2 regions of the Halomonas shantousis genome follow, and region 2 is predicted to be linked to the other one. Evidence: predicted binding sites of a transcription regulator. Region 2 holds the regulator's gene; the other holds the start of a gene.
What was found. Region 2 encodes LexA, which represses DNA repair genes until DNA is damaged. Its sites were predicted from a motif close to TACTGTNTANNTANACAGTA; they were not measured.
Positions count from the first base shown of each region.

Region 1: ACYQ12_RS12445 (DUF1654 domain-containing protein) is a predicted target of LexA. The motif match lies at 6,497-6,516, and genes of this name have one in related genera.

Region 1 is NZ_BAAIER010000002.1:2,576,311-2,584,069, forward strand. Features, by position in the region: gene ACYQ12_RS12405 (DUF2061 domain-containing protein) at 1-205, opposite strand, end outside; gene ACYQ12_RS12410 (NAD-dependent succinate-semialdehyde dehydrogenase) at 357-1,814, opposite strand; gene ACYQ12_RS12415 (DUF4190 domain-containing protein) at 1,946-2,434, opposite strand; gene folE (GTP cyclohydrolase I FolE) at 2,609-3,163, opposite strand; gene ACYQ12_RS12425 (hypothetical protein) at 3,541-4,050, shown strand; gene ACYQ12_RS12430 (serine/threonine protein kinase) at 4,128-5,123, opposite strand; gene ACYQ12_RS12435 (ComFC family protein) at 5,263-6,036, opposite strand; tRNA gene ACYQ12_RS12440 (tRNA-Leu) at 6,210-6,294, shown strand; gene ACYQ12_RS12445 (DUF1654 domain-containing protein) at 6,530-6,781, shown strand; gene ACYQ12_RS12450 (hypothetical protein) at 6,987-7,325, opposite strand; gene ACYQ12_RS12455 (hypothetical protein) at 7,327-7,662, opposite strand.
Region 2 is NZ_BAAIER010000002.1:2,369,912-2,377,670, reverse strand. Features, by position in the region: gene ACYQ12_RS11405 (energy-coupling factor ABC transporter permease) at 16-687, shown strand; gene ACYQ12_RS11400 (TMEM165/GDT1 family protein) at 957-1,532, shown strand; gene dinB (DNA polymerase IV) at 1,604-2,650, opposite strand; gene lexA (transcriptional repressor LexA) at 2,660-3,304, opposite strand; gene ACYQ12_RS11385 (TetR/AcrR family transcriptional regulator) at 3,515-4,174, shown strand; gene ACYQ12_RS11380 (L,D-transpeptidase family protein) at 4,178-4,696, shown strand; gene nagZ (beta-N-acetylhexosaminidase) at 4,818-5,840, shown strand; gene ACYQ12_RS11370 (hypoxanthine-guanine phosphoribosyltransferase) at 5,991-6,572, shown strand; gene ACYQ12_RS11365 (S-methyl-5'-thioinosine phosphorylase) at 6,587-7,318, shown strand; gene ACYQ12_RS11360 (enoyl-CoA hydratase/isomerase family protein) at 7,514-7,759, shown strand, end outside.

The DNA of each region.
Region 1 (7,759 bases), 210 kb from region 2:
TGCAGGCCCTCGGTCCCGGGCAGCGACGACAATCATGCCCGGTCAGGCCTCCCCACAATTTCCCGTCCAGATAGAAGGCAGCGGCGTTGCTTACCGGCTGTATCAGCGCAACCAACCCCGCGATCACGACACTCCCGCTCAGCAGCCACGTGACGGTAAAGGCAATCGCGAAGTGAATCACGCCTAACGTTTGTGCCCTGATCATTTTCCGTCTCCGTCACCATGATTTATCAGGTTAGTGGTTCTCAACCCCACCGCCCAATGAATTATAGCAACGGCAAACATTATGGCTAGCTATCGCTCATCGCCCCGAATATCCGGCCTGAGGCAGAGCCGGACATCGGTTCTGGCGAAGCTCAGCCAAGGTCCAGGCACAGGTACTTCGTTTCGAGATACTCCTCGAGCCCGTACTTGGAGCCCTCACGTCCCAGCCCGGAAGCCTTCATGCCACCGAAGGGCGCACTAGCGTTGGAGATCAGGCCAGTATTGATACCGACCATGCCATACTCCAACGCCTCGGCAACGCGCCAGACCCGGCTCAGGTCACGCGCGTAGAAGTAAGCCGCCAGACCGAATTGTGTATCGTTGGCCATGTCCACGGCATCCTCTTCATCATCGAAGGCGAATACCGCTGCCAGCGGCCCGAAGGTTTCCTCATGGGCCACCTTCATGGCGCTGGTGGCATGGCTGATCAGCGTCGGCGTGAAAAAGCGCCCGCCCAAGGGATGGGAATGCCCGCCGAGCAGCAGTTCGGCGCCCTTGTCCACTGCATCCTGAATGTGGTCACTGACCTTGGCCACGACATTGTCATCGACCAGCGGACCGATATTCACGCCCTCCTCCGTTCCCACACCGACGTGCAGCTCCGAGTTCATCGCCACCGCCAGCTTTTCGCTAAAGGCATTGACGACGCGCGACTGCACCAGGAAGCGGTTGGTGCACACGCAAGTCTGTCCGGCGTTGCGGAACTTGGATGCCATGGCGCCTTCCACGGCGGCATCGAGGTCGGCATCCTCGAAAACGATAAAGGGAGCGTTGCCCCCCAGCTCCAGCGAAATTTTCTGAATGTGCTGCGCTGCACCCTGCATCAGCTTGCTGCCGACCTCGGTGGAGCCGGTGAAGGTGATCTTGCGAACCCGCTCGGACTCGGTAAGCGCCGCGGCAATCTCGCCGGCACGCCCCGGGACGACGTTGAACACGCCGCGTGGTACCCCGGCCCGCTCCGCCAGTGCCGCCAGCGCGGTGGCCGAGAAAGGCGTCTGGCTGGCAGGCTTGATCACCATGGTACAGCCGGCAGCCAATGCGGCGGCGGCCTTGCGAGTGATCATCGAGGACGGAAAGTTCCACGGCGTGATCGCCCCGACCACGCCTACCGGCTGCTTTGTCACCAGGATGCGCTGACTGCCCTTGGCAGCCGGAATGATATCGCCATAAACGCGCCGGGCCTCTTCCGCGAACCAGCGCATGAAGCTGGCGGCATAGGCGATCTCGCCGGCGGCCTCCTTGAGCGGCTTGCCCTGCTCGGCGGTCATGATGGCCGCCAGTTCGTCCTGATGCTCGAGCATCAGTTCGTACCAGCGCATCAGAATGTCGGCCCGCTCCAGCGCCGTCGTTGAGCGCCAGGCCGGCAGCGCCGCATCCGCGGCGTCAATGGCGCGCTCCGTCTCGGCACGCCCCAGCTTGGGCATTCGGCCCATGATTTCGCCGGTAGCCGGATTATCGACCTCGATCTGCTCGCCACTGTCCGCTGCTACCCAGTTACCATCGATGTAGGCGAAAGGACGAAACAGGGGGCTGTCTTGCAGAGGAACCATGGCGTTCTCCTTCTTGGGGACGCCCCCAGGACGCTGCCCGGTGGCGTCACGAATGGTGATGCGTAACGCGAATACCCATGATATCCGCATGGCCTGCTACAGAATGACGCCTGTAGTGGCAAGACGCCAGTTTATACGCCCATCATCATGGCCGCCGCTGGCGGCGCCTCGATCAGCATGGCCATGAGAGCGATGATCAGCGCCAGGACAATGGCGCCCCAGCAGAAGGTGCGTCCCTTGTAGCGCTGAGGCGCCTGGCGGATCTGCCGCAGCCCGGCGAGCGCGCATATCGCGGCGACAATTTCGACGAATGGCGCCAAGCGGTCGAAGAACAGACCGAGAATCGCCACCACGACCGCAACGATCGCCCAGTGAGAGTAGGCTTTGGCGATGACATCTCCCGACGCGCTGCGAGCATGCGCCGCCTCGCGCTGCGCGACAGGGGCATTGAATACATGCAAGGCTTGCCCGTCGCGCACGTCGAAACGCACGGCAACGCCGGGAGCCGGCAGACCACGCCCTTTCCAACGGCCCAGCGGGAAGCTGTACGTCTTGCCGTCGGAAGCACGGATCATGCCCGTCTGGGTTTCATCGTCGAAGGACACCAGTTCGCCGTTCAATCTGCCGCTCCTGTCGAGGTTGTCTTGCGCCGGATGCTACGCGTGCGCGCCAGGGCGAACAAACCCCATCCGCGCTGTCATGATGCGGATCAAGTTCGCTTCGCGACGCACACTACCTGGCTTGGCGATTGCGCATGCCCTTGCCATGGAAATCAGGGAGAGCCTGAAGGCGGGTCAGCTGCGGATCAGATTCAGGAACTCCTGACGCGTCGGCTGGTTGTCGCGGAAGGACCCGAGCATGACCGAAGTCGTCATGCTGGAGTTCTGTTTCTCCACCCCCCGCATCATCATGCACATGTGCTTGGCCTCGATCACCACCGCGGCCCCACGGGCCCCGGTCACCTGGATCACGGCCTCGGCGATTTCGCGGGTCAAGTTTTCCTGGATCTGCATGCGTCGCGCATACATGTCGACGATACGCGCGAACTTGGACAAGCCCAGCACCTTGCCCCGGGGCAGGTAACCGATGTGGCACTTGCCGATGAAGGGCAGCAGGTGGTGTTCGCACATGGAATACAGCTCTATGTCCTTGATCAGCACCATTTCATCGGTCTCGGAGGCGAACACCGCCCCATTGACGAGCTCTTCCAGCGTCTGCGTGTACCCTCGGGTGAGAAACTGCATGGCCTTGGCTGCCCGCTTCGGCGTATCACGCAGCCCCTCCCGCTCGGGATCTTCTCCGAGCCCCGCAATGATCTCGCGATAATGGTTGGCCAGTTCTTCGGTCATGGGTGTGCCTATGTCTGCTTCCGCGCTCAGGGGTTCGTGGAGGTAACGGCTTGCCCCGTCGACCGGAGAAGCCGTCCCATGCCAGGGAGCGTATTCTACCCCAGACCGGCACCGGGGCGGACCCCCGGCCGCATCTTCGTCGACAGGACCGCGTGTGATAACATTTCCGGCGGAACGTGCCTTCGCGCGGCATGCCTGACGGGCAGGCGGCGCCATCGGTCGCGTGCCGACGATACTGTGGGAGGGTGAACGTATCCAGAGGTCGTCTCACCCTATGTGACAGGACAAGACGCCGAGATTACGCCGATATGATGAAGAGAATCGCTTGTGCCTTGCTGGCAGGGTTTGCCATACCAGCCTTCGCCGCGGACGCGACCATGAGCCTGCCCGCTGACGCCCGTATCGATGTGCAGTCCATCGATACCGTGACGCTGACGTCCGATGATGCGCAAAAGACCAATGTACTGCTGCGTCCGGTAACGCGGGAAGGGGCCGAGCATTCGCTGCCTGACTATTGCCTGATCATGGCCAACGCCAGCCTCGACGGTGACAGGATGCGTGTGATATCTCACGCGGCCACCTGTATCGACGCTCAAACGGATGAACCCGACATCTTCAGCGGCCATCTGCAGGCCTCCGGAATGGAGCGCGACGGCAGCTACGGGCTGAATGTCTGCGAGAACCAGCGCGAAGAGACCTGCCAGCGTGCCGTTCTGACACCGGACCACCATTTCCAGCTCGTGATCAACGAGGATACCGAGATCCCGGCTCTCGAGAATCCTTCCAAGCAGATCAATGAAATGCGCCGTCATGCCGAAGGCGAAGGCAACGCCAATCCACTGCCTGCCGAGCGCCCCGAACCTGCCGAGGCGCCGAACGCCGACTGAGGCCCATTGCGCCACGCCCTTCGCACCGATCCTGCGGCGAAGGGCATTCCCCTGTCGTCTTGCCCGCTCCGCTGTTCTTACCGTTCGAAGTCCGCCAGCCAACGTGGCGATTCGAGTGCCAGCCGCTGCTGTTCCAGCGTACGAATATGCTGGTCCCAATAGTCCTCGCCGGCCACCCAAGGAAAAGCGCGGGGAAAGGCAGGATCTTCCCAGCGATGGATCAGCCAGGCGCTATGACGCATCAGGCGCAACGTGCGAAGTGCTTCTATCCACTGCAGTTGACGGCGATCGAAATCGCAGTACTGCTCATACCCCTCGATGACTTCCGACAGTTGCATCTGCCACTCCTGCTCATTCTGAGCCGTCAGCAGCATCCAGAGGTCCTGTACCGCTGGCGCCATGCAGCAGTCATCGAAATCCACCAGGGTGAAACTTTCGTCTCGGCCCAGGATGTTGCCAAGATGGCAGTCGCCATGTACCCGCTGCAAGGCCGATGCCGGCCACGTATGGCTTGCCAGCAGCGTCTGCAGCGCATCGCTGATACGCTCGTACGCCTGCCGCTGCCGGCGATTGAGCCAGGAGCCGCTAATCACCCGGGCCCGGCTCTGCTCGGCCAGTTCAGCCGGTTCGAGGGTGAGTCGCCGGGAAAAGGGGCGCTGCCGGGCAACGGCATGCATCCTGCCAATGAGTTCGCCGAGGGCGAAGAGATGTGCCGGATTCTCGAGCTCAGGCGCTTGTCCGCTTACATGCGGGAACAGCGCAAAGCGAAACCCGAAAGCCTGATGGAGGCTCTCCCCCGAAGCGTCACGCCAGGGCGGCGCGACCGCAACGCCGGCATCAGCCAGCTCGACCAGGAAAGCGTGCTCCTCACGGATCTGAGCGTCGCTCCAGCGCTCCGGACGATAGAACTTGGCCACCCAGCGTCGCTGCTCGTCATCATGAAGATGGAAGACACGATTTTCGTAACTGTTCAGCGCAAAGGGTTCGCCAGGCAGCCAGAACCCCAGCGACTCGATAGCCGCCACGATACGGGCCGGTGTCAGACTCTCGAACGGATGCGATGTTGAAGCCATGAATGTCCTGTTGGGATCCCAAGAGAGGTTGATGCTGCTGCTCGACAGGTTGTCCGAGCGAATCCGAGTGACGTTATCGACGAGCGCTTGCGTCACTCTTGTCTCGTCATTCCCGTCTCGTCACTTGATTTACCACCGGTCACCTGTGCAGTGCCGGCGTCCTGGTTACCGCCCACGCTTCGATGCGCTCCGCACCGGCAGCACGGCAAGCCTTGGCCAGCGCACCCAATGTCGCGCCAGTGGTCATGACATCATCCAGTAATGCGACATGTACCGGTAGCGATTTCGTCATCACGAAGGCCTCACGCAGGTTGCGCTGGCGTTCACGGCGGTTCAACCCTCGCTGGGGCCCGGTCAGGCGCACGCGGCGGGCAGCGATGAGCGGAATGTCCAGCGCTGTCCCTATGCGTTGCGCCAGCCAACGGGTCTGATCGAATCCGCGCTCTCGGGCACGCGCGGCATGCAGCGGCACTGCAATCAGCGCCTGGGGCCTGGACTTGTCGCTGCGCTCAAGACACGCCTGAACGAAAAGCCGCGCCATGATCTCGCCGGCGCGCGGCTGAGCCATGAACTTGAAGCGATGCGTCAACGCCGCAACGTACCCTTCGTAACGCAAGGGGGCGAATGTTGTATCGAACAGCGGCGAATGCCGCAGGCAGCGGCCACATAACAGCCCCGATGAGTGGGATAGCTCGGCAGGCGCCGGCAGCGGCTCGGCGCAGCGCATGCAGGCATGGCGGTTCCAAGGCAGCTCGAGGGCACATGCCGTGCACCAGGGCAGTTCGCCTTGAGTGTCGCCAAGACAGAAACAGCAGTGTCCCGGCAATGCTGTCTGCAGCCCCCGATCCACTTGCGCCAGAGCTACGGCGGGGAGCCGCCGACATCGTGTCAGCACGCTGAAAAGGTTCGTCATGCGCCTCCCCCGCCCTCCTGACCGGTATATACGTGACTCTCCAATGGCTCCAGCCTACCAGAATGGTACCTACCGAACCCAGACAAGCATGCAGAGTTCTCGTTCAAGAACGCAGCACATCGTTGACTTCACAAGGGCCATCGGTAGAATATGCGCGTCGCAACACGACTACTGCGGATGTGGTGGAATTGGTAGACACGCTGGATTTAGGTTCCAGTGCCTCACGGCGTGGGAGTTCGAGTCTCCCCATCCGCACCACAAAAGCCTTTATAAACAGTGAGTTATAGATGGAGGATGATCGAAAACCCGCTCTATATCGTCTGTTTTCGGCTCACATGGTCAGTTTTTTGGTCAGCTTTTCCCGACGCAATTCTCGCTACGCCTCGCTAACCAGCGGGGCGTTTTCGTTTGCCAGCAAAACGGAAGTCAAAGGGTTGCCGCCTCCTCTGTATTCCGCCGATACTGTACACGCATACAGCATCATGAGGCATCAATGGCTAAGAAGCATAAGGCACCGAAGCCCCCGTCCAGCTACGAACTGCTGGGCCAACGGATCCAGAAGCTCATCACCTCCCCGAGAGCTCAGCGAGACAAGCATCTGGTTATCTCTCGTCTCGAGGAGGAGTCTGCCGATGACTGGGCACGGCTCCTCGAGGAATTCGAGACGGTCGAAGAGCTGACAATGATTCCGCATGAAGATGGCAGCGTCACCCTGCGCTGGAATCCGGCAGAGGCGATGGGCTGAATGGCCCATCCATGGGCGGCGCCGTCCCTGAGCTCTGAGTAAACCCCGGAGCGCAGCATGAGCGCCATCAAACAAACGTCGCGGCCAGACACAAAAAAACCGGCCCCACGTGGGGCCGGCGGTCAGGTGCAAACATGGGGCACGAGCCCCAGCAGCTGGATTGTGAGCTTGAGGCCAAGGCTTTGTTGCACTGGCTATTGCTGGCTTACTCAAAGCTAAAAGTGCTCCGATTACTGCCAGCAGCTACTTCCATATCTATGCATCCACTCAACGTCGAGTAGCTCTCCCCGCCGAAGCTTGCGACTTCCGTACAGTGTGCCTGAGTCGTCGCAGGCACGCTGCTCCAGGTCGCTTTGAGGTTGTGGTATGCCGCCTGCTCCATATCGATGCATCCGTTGAAAACCATGTTGCTCCCACCACCGAACTCGGCAACCTCTTGGCAATGACTTTCAACATCGAAGCGGGGCAGATCTCTTGCCAATGCATTTCCGGCGAAGGCAACTGCCACCAGGATCGCTACGGCCAATACGCCTTTCGTTTTCATCTCAGGCCGCCTTCGGACGGGTGAAGAGGACAAAAAGGCCCAGAATGACATCCATCAGAGCCCAGAAAATAACGAGCATGCCGATACCGAGCGTCCCACCTATCGCGGTGCCACTCTGCTCGTACTCGTTGGTTGTGGAATTCATCATGTCGCCGATGTCAGCCATGTAGCTGAATAGCCAGATGACCATCAAGATATTAAAGAGAATGAAGCTCCACTTGCAGAGCTTGCCAAAAAGCCCTCGCTTTGGCTTACGAAGCTGCACACCGCATTGGCTGCATTTAAGCGCTGAATCGCTGACTTGATGGCTACATTCTGGACACGCGACTAAGGCCATGTTGCCCCCTTGTTACCCTTGCTGATAGAAAAATATTGTTACCCGCTGATACAGGATAACAAAATATTCACTACCAACTAGAATCATTAGGGCAATT
Region 2 (7,759 bases):
TGACTGAGTGACGACATGTCCTTTTCAACCCTCGTGCTGGCGCCATGGAGTCTCGTACTGGCGGCTCTGCTGGCTATCTTCTCCCTCACGCTGGCCGTCTGGCGTGTCCCCTGGAAAAAGCTGATGCAGAACCGGGGGCTCCAGCATCGTCTACTCGGAGCTTCAGTCAGCGTTCTGCTGCTATGGCAGCTACGTGCTCAGGCAGTGGACTGGCTGACCCTGCATCTCATACTGGCCACGCTGTTGACCCTGATCTTTGGCGCCCCTATGGCGCTGCTGTCGCTTGCCGCCGTCAACGTCGGCATGGTGCTGGTAGGCAAGGTCGACTGGCCGTTGCTGGGTATCAACTACCTTGTGACGGCGACAGTGCCCACACTGGTGGCGTACGGCATATGGCGCGGCGTCGATCGTTTTCTGCCCGACAATTATTTCATCTACGTCTTTCTCTGCGGCTTCTTCGGTGCCGCGTTGTCCCTGCTGGCTACCGGAATGACGGTCATCGCCTTTGCATGGCTGGGTAGCGATGAGCCCGAGGTTCATCATCAGGTTCGGGAATACGCCCTGTTCCTGCCCATGCTGTTGCCCTCCGAGGCGTTCATCACCGGCATGCTGTTGAGCATCATGGCAGCCTATCACCCTGACTGGGTGGCCACTTTCGACACGCATCGCTACTTCGATACCAAGTGATACCGCCGATGGGCTCGGTTGGCAGCCGCCAGCCGAGCGGGTATGATGCTCGCAGTTTTGGGGGAGTAGTCGCTTTCCATCTGCCAGATTCACGATTTCCTTCCTGGCAGGCGTCCATGAAAGGTTTGCGTCAACATATTTGGTTCGCTACGCGGCCCATGGCGTGAACAGCCGAAAGGCCTGACGAGACCCAGGACATCTCCCTGCCATCGGGGCTGGCGGCAGGTTGATGTTCTGGTCGCGGTATTGTCAGCCCTGAGGAGCCGTTGTTGGACGCCCTGTTGACTTCCGCACTTGCCGTCGGATTGGCCGAGATCGGTGACAAGACGCAACTGCTTGTCTTGCTGCTTGCCGCTCGTTTCATGCGTCCCTGGCCCATCTTCTGGGGCATGCTGAGCGCTACGCTGATCAACCACGGCGTTTCGGCCTGGTTGGGTGCCTCGCTGGCCAACGTCATCGACGAATCGACCCTGACGCTGGTCGTCGGGTTTGCCTTCGTGGCGATAGGGCTGTGGCTGTTGCGTCCCGATGACGAGGATGACCTCGATGCCGGGTCGGCCCTTCACGGCGTTTTCCTGACGTCCTTCGTCCTGTTTTCCCTGGCCGAGATCGGCGACAAGACGCAACTGGCGACAGTGCTGCTAGGGGCACGGTTCCATGACATGCTCGCGGTAACCGTGGGAACGACCCTGGCCATGATGATGGTCAATGCGCCCGTCCTCTGGGCAGGCAATCGTTTCTGCAAGAAACTACCGCTCAAGAGCATTCACTTCGGCGCGAGTATGATGTTCATCGCCATCGGGCTGTGGACGCTCGTCGTCCAATCCGGATGGCTGGTCTCCTGACGATCTCGGCTAGTCATCTGACGGCCTCGGCTAGTCATATAATACGGTCGGCTTGCCTGCCCCGGCAGAACCTAATCGAACAGTCCCAACTGCTGCGTGTCGCTTTGCGCCGCCAGTCTTACCCCGACGCCGAGCAGCCTGACGGGACGCTTGCCGCGTTGCCAGGCGTTTTCCATCAGCGGCAGGAACTCCTCCATCTCGACAACAAAGCCACGGCATTCCAGCGTCGTGCTGGTGAAATCGTCAAAGCGAACCTTGACGAACAGCTTGCTTGCCGCTGGGTTTCCATGCCGTGCCAGTCGCTCTGTCAAGCGCTCGACAAGGGGATGCAGCGCCTCCCGGCAAGCAGCCAGGCCGGGAAGGTCATGGGCGAACGTCGTCTCCACGCTGACCGACTTGCGCTCTCGCTCCACCTTGACGGGACGCTCATCGATACCGCGAGCCAGTTCGAACAGCCGGTAGCCGAACTTGCCAAAGCGCTCGTTCAAGGCCTCCAGGGTCCAGCGGCGTAGATCCGCACACGTGCGAATCTCCATGCTTTCCAGTTTCGCAGCGGTTGCGGGCCCTACGCCATGGAGTCGCTTCACCTCGAGCTGATTGATGAACTGCTCGACTCTGTCAGGCGTGATCACGAACAGGCCATCGGGTTTCTGCCAATCACTGGCTACCTTGGCCAGGAACTTGTTGGGAGCGACGCCGACGGAAACGGTGATGCCGGTCTGGGTAAGCACTTCCTGTTTCAACCAGTGCGCCATCCAGGTGGCGCTGCCATGCCAGCCGGTGACGGCGGAAACGTCGAGGTAGGCCTCGTCCAGAGAAAGCGGTTCGACCCAGGGGGTGAGAGCATGAAAGATGGCCTGGATCTGAGCGGACACGCTACGGTACTTGCCGAAATCCGGGGGCAGAAGCGTCAGGTGGGGACATAGACGCAGCGCCCTGGCAGTCGGCATCGCCGAATGGATGCCGAAAGCACGGGCTGGGTAGTTGCATGTCGCCACCACACCGCGCTGCGCAGGACTTCCTCCGATGGCCAGTGGAACATGGCGCAGGCCCGGATCATCGCGCATCTCCACTGCGGCATAGAAGCAGTCGCAATCGGCATGGAGGATCTTGCGCATCGTTGCGGATCAGTGCAGGCCCTTGCCGTCTCCACCACGGATCACGCCGACGCCCAGGCCTTCGATTTCCAGCTGCTGGTGTCGCAAGTCGATCTCGATGGGGGCAAAGTCGGCATTTTCCGCGATTAGCCAGACATGGTGTCCCTGGCGCTTGAAGCGTTTGACCGTGACATCGTCCTCGAGGCGCGCCACGACGATCTGGCCGTTCTGCACGCGCTGGGTGCGATGCACCGCCAGCAAGTCGCCATCGAAGATGCCGACATCCTTCATCGACAGGCCGCGCACGCGCAGAAGGTAGTCGGCCCGTGGCGTGAAGTAATCGGGAGGCAGCGGGCAGTGGCGGTCGATGTGGGCGGCGGCGAGAATGGGGCTGCCGGCGGCGACTTCGCCAATGATGGGTAGCCCCTGATCATTGGCGGCAGTGAGGGCCTCCGCTTCCGGCGCTGCCAGGCGTATGCCTCGAGAAGTGCCGGGAATCATGCGAATCACGCCCTTGCGATCCAGCGCACGCAGATGCTCTTCCGCGGCGTTGGGAGAGCGAAACCCCAGTGCCCGTGCGATTTCAGCCCGCGTCGGGGGGTAGCCGAATTCATTCATGGTCTTGACGATGAAGTCATAGACGTTTTGCTGGCGCGGCGTGAGCGGGCGGGACATGCAACCTCCGCGGAGTTGTGTGGAGAGCTGGAAGTGTTCAAGCGTACAGTATGGGATTGTATCCAGTATTTGCGCGGCTGCAACTGCTTCCTGTCGCGTATCGGCGGCAAGCAGGGGGCGTTTAATTGCGACATTGAGGGAAAATCGCCGATCGCGTAGAATCGAAGGGCGTTTAAAACAACTGTTTATGCTGGGAAGCGAGGCATCCCCATGGCTCAGACCGATACCGTGACGCGCATCCTGGACACTGCCGAAGTGCTTTTTGCCGAGCGCGGGTTTGCCGAAACGTCATTGCGCAACATCACCAGCAAGGCCAAGGTGAATCTGGCTGCGGTGAACTACCATTTTGGCTCGAAGAAATCGTTGATTCAGGCGGTCTTTGCTCGCTATCTCGACCCCTTCACCGAGCGTTTTCATGCTGCCCTGGACACTCTCGAGGCCCGCCATCCCGATGGTGTGATTCCCCTTGAAGTGTTGCTGGAAACCATGGCGCGCAGCGTACTCGAGGTACCTGCCGAGCGAAACAGCCTGAAGGTGTTCATGCGTCTGCTGGGGCTTGCCTATACCCAGGCGCAAGGGCATCTGCGCCGCTATATCCAGGAGCACTACGGCAGTGTCTTTGCGCGTTTCACGGCGCTGGTGCGACGTGCGACGCCCGACCTGCCGGATGGCGAACGTTTCTGGCGCCTGCACTTCATGCTGGGATCGGTGATTTTCACCTTCTCCGGTCTCGATGCGCTGCGCGATATCGCCGAGAAGGATTTTGGCGAGCATGTCAGCGTACGCGAGCTGATCCGGCGTCTGCGTCCGGTGGTGGTCGCGGGTATGACGGCTCCCTTGCCGACTACCGAAATCAAGCAGGCGGGGTGAGCGATGCGAGCCCCCTGCCTGAGACAGTTGCCTCCCGAACAGGGAGTCTGGCTGGAAATCGATGTGACTCAGCAGCAACTCTGCGTGTGGCAGGGGCGCGAAGCTCAGGTCCGGTATGCGATCTCGACGGCGGCGGCGGGGGCAGGGCAGCGTGAAGGCAGCGGTCAGACCCCGCTGGGCTGGCATTATGTCCGGGCCGCCATTGGTGCAGGTCAGCCCGTCGGCAGCGTGTTCCGCGGGCGTCGTCCTACCGGCGAGATCTACAGCGCGTCGTTGGCGCAGGCCAATCCTCACCGCGACTGGATACTGACGCGCATCCTGTGGCTTTGCGGACTGGAGCGTAGCGTGAATCGCGGTGGTGAGAATGACAGCCAGCGACGCTATATTTATCTGCATGGCACGCCACCCAGCGAGCCGATGGGTGTTGCCGCTTCGCACGGCTGCGTTCGCCTGCGCGATGAAGATCTGCTGGAGGTCTTTGAGCGGGCCGGGCCTGGGACGCCTGTCTGGCTGCATCTCTAGAGCTCCGGCATTTCAGCATGGGCCGCGTTGCTGCCAGGACGAAATGCCATGGACCCCGATCCTCTGTTATGGTCCGGACGGCTCGATTAGAATTCTTTTTTCATATTCCAGGAACGTGACGATGACCCAACCTCTCGGGCCGGTAATGCTGGATCTGGAAGGCATTACCTTGACGCAGGAAGAGCGGCAGCTACTGGCGCGTCCCGAAGTCGGCGGCGTCATCCTGTTTGCCCGCAACACGCAGAGCGCGGAGCAGGTACAGGCACTCAGCCGGGCCATACGCGAGATTCGCCCTGACATTCTGCTGGCGATCGATCAGGAAGGAGGGCGAGTGCAGCGTCTGCGCGAAGGGGTGACCCGCTTGCCGCCAGCGGCACATTTCGGAGCGCTTTATCAGGCAGCGCCGGAGGAGGCTCTCTCCTTGACCCAGGACGCGGGATGGCTTCTTGGCATGGAAATGGCGGCGTGCGGGCTGGATCTGTCGTTCGCGCCGGTACTCGACATCGATGATCATGCCTCGCCTGCCATCGGCAACCGCAGTTTCGCGCCCGATCCGCAGGCGGTCAGCGCTCTGGCAGGCGCCTTCGTCGATGGGTTGCATGAGGCGGGGATGGTGGCCGTTGGCAAGCATTTCCCGGGCCATGGCGGTGTCGGTGTCGACTCGCATCTGGCACTGCCGGAAGATCCGCGCCCGCTTGACGAGTTACGTGTGCGCGATCTGGTGCCTTTTGTGGCACTGGCGTCACGCCTGGACGGGATCATGCCGGCGCATGTGGTCTTTTCCGCCTTCGATCGGCGACCGGCCGGCTTTTCACCGAGCTGGCTGGGTATGCTGCGTGAGGAATTGGCCTTCAAGGGCGTGATATTTTCCGACGATCTGTCGATGGCCGGCGCTCATGTCGCGGGTGGTCCCGCCGAGCGGGCCCTGGCGGCTCTGACGGCAGGATGCGACATGGTTCTGGTGTGCAACGACCGCCAGGCGGCGCTGGAAGTGGTCGAGGCCTGCTCGGATCGCCACTCCCGACGCCTGGGCAAGCTGCGCTATGCACGGGCCCGGCCGGGCCTGGAGACGCTGCCGGCCCTGACCCGCTGGCGCCGGACCCATGCGCGCCTGCTGGCCATGTCCGAGGAAATGCCCGAATAGCCCGGTAGGCGCCCCGATCGCCGGGCGTTGATCCTCGAACGACAAGACGCTAGGGTGCCGCTGACGCTGCCATGGGTCGCTAGCCGCTTTCATCATCCCGGGGCCACATCATCGTGGCACCCGCTCCAGCCGTGATAAACCAAGAGTCCGATGACTACACAAGCTTCTCCCGTTTGCCATGAATCCCTGGCCACCATGCGTGATGTCATGGCCCACGCCGACTGTTTGATCTCCCAGGAGGAAGTCGAGACCGCTCTCGATCGGATGGCGCAATCCATCACCGCCAATCTGGGTGACAAGATGCCGGTATTCTATTGCGTCATGAATGGCGGCCTGATCACGACCGGGCATCTTCTGACGCGTCTGGGGTTCCCTCTTGAAGTCGATTACCTGCACGCGACCCGCTACCGCGGTGGCCTGCGTGGCGGAGAACTGTTCTGGCGGGTATCGCCCGAGATTCCCATGGCGAACCGGCATGTGGTCATCGTCGATGACATTCTCGACGAGGGTGCGACACTGGCGGCGATCCTCGAATACTGCCGAGACGCCGGTGCGGCTAGCATCTCGACGGCGGTACTGGTCGACAAGCGTCATGATCGCAAGGCGGTGCCCGGCCTCAAGGCCGACTATTGTAGTCTGGAAGTCGCCGATCGCTACGTGTTCGGTTTCGGTATGGATTACAAGGGCTACTGGCGTAATGCGCCGGGGATCTTCGCTCCAAAGGGGTTGTAAGGCGGGAGAACGCCATGCTGGCAATCATTGGCGGTACCGGCTTGACCGAAATGGAGGGACTGGAAGTCATCAGGCGTCACTCGTCGGAGACGCCGCTGGGCGCTGCGTCGGCGGGTGTCGTGCACGGTGCGATCGGCGATCAGGAGCTGCTGTTCCTGTCGCGTCACGGGCATACCCATAAGCTGCCGCCGCATCGGATCAACTACCGAGCCAACCTCTGGGCACTGAAGAATGCCGGAGCGACACGTATCGTCGGTGTCACCGCGGTAGGCGGTATCGATCCGGCGCTGGCCCTTGGATCGCTGGTGCTGCCTGATCAATTGGTCGATTACACGGTGGGGCGTGAGTCGACCTACTTCGATGGACGCTACAAGCCGTTCAGGCACGTCGATTTTTCCTGGCCCTATACGGCGTCGCTGCGCGAGACCATTCGTGAAGCAGCGCAGCGGGCCGGCGAATCCCTGCACGAAAGAGGCGTGTATGGCTGCACGCAGGGGCCGCGCCTGGAAACCGTGGCCGAAATCGTCTGCATGGCTCGGGACGGCTGCACGCTGGTAGGCATGACGGGCATGCCCGAAGCCGTGCTGGCACGTGAACTCGAGATCCCCTATGCCTGTCTGGCCCTGGTGATCAATCCGGCTGCCGGTGTCGTCGAGCGCGAAATAGCGGAAGCCGAGGTCGATGCCGCCCTGGCCGGCGGCATCGCGCGCGTCAGACACATCGTCCATACGATGCTCGAGAGCTGAATCGCTGAAAATGGCGCCAGGCATAAACGGCATTCGATGAATTTCGTCGGATGCCGTTTCCCGGTACCCGACTGTTTGATCGGCCAACGTTTCTTCGCTTGTCGGCTTGCTGGGACAGGAACTAAGTTCAATAGCAAGGCAGGACGGAGCAAGGCAGTATCTTCTCTTGCACGGACAATGAAGACGGGAGCTGTAATGAGCACACTACCGGTGCTGTTCGATGAACTGCCCGCTCGGGAAGGCGGATATATCGGCGTGGCGACGCTCAATGCGCCGCGCTCGCTCAACGCACTGTCGCTGGAGATGATCCAGACGTTGCACGCCAGACTGGAGGCATGGGCGGCCGATCGCTCGATTGCCTGCGTATGGCTTGAAGGCGCTGGCGACAAGGCGTTCTGTGCCGGAGGGGACATCGTTTCCCTGTATCGGGCCATGACCGAG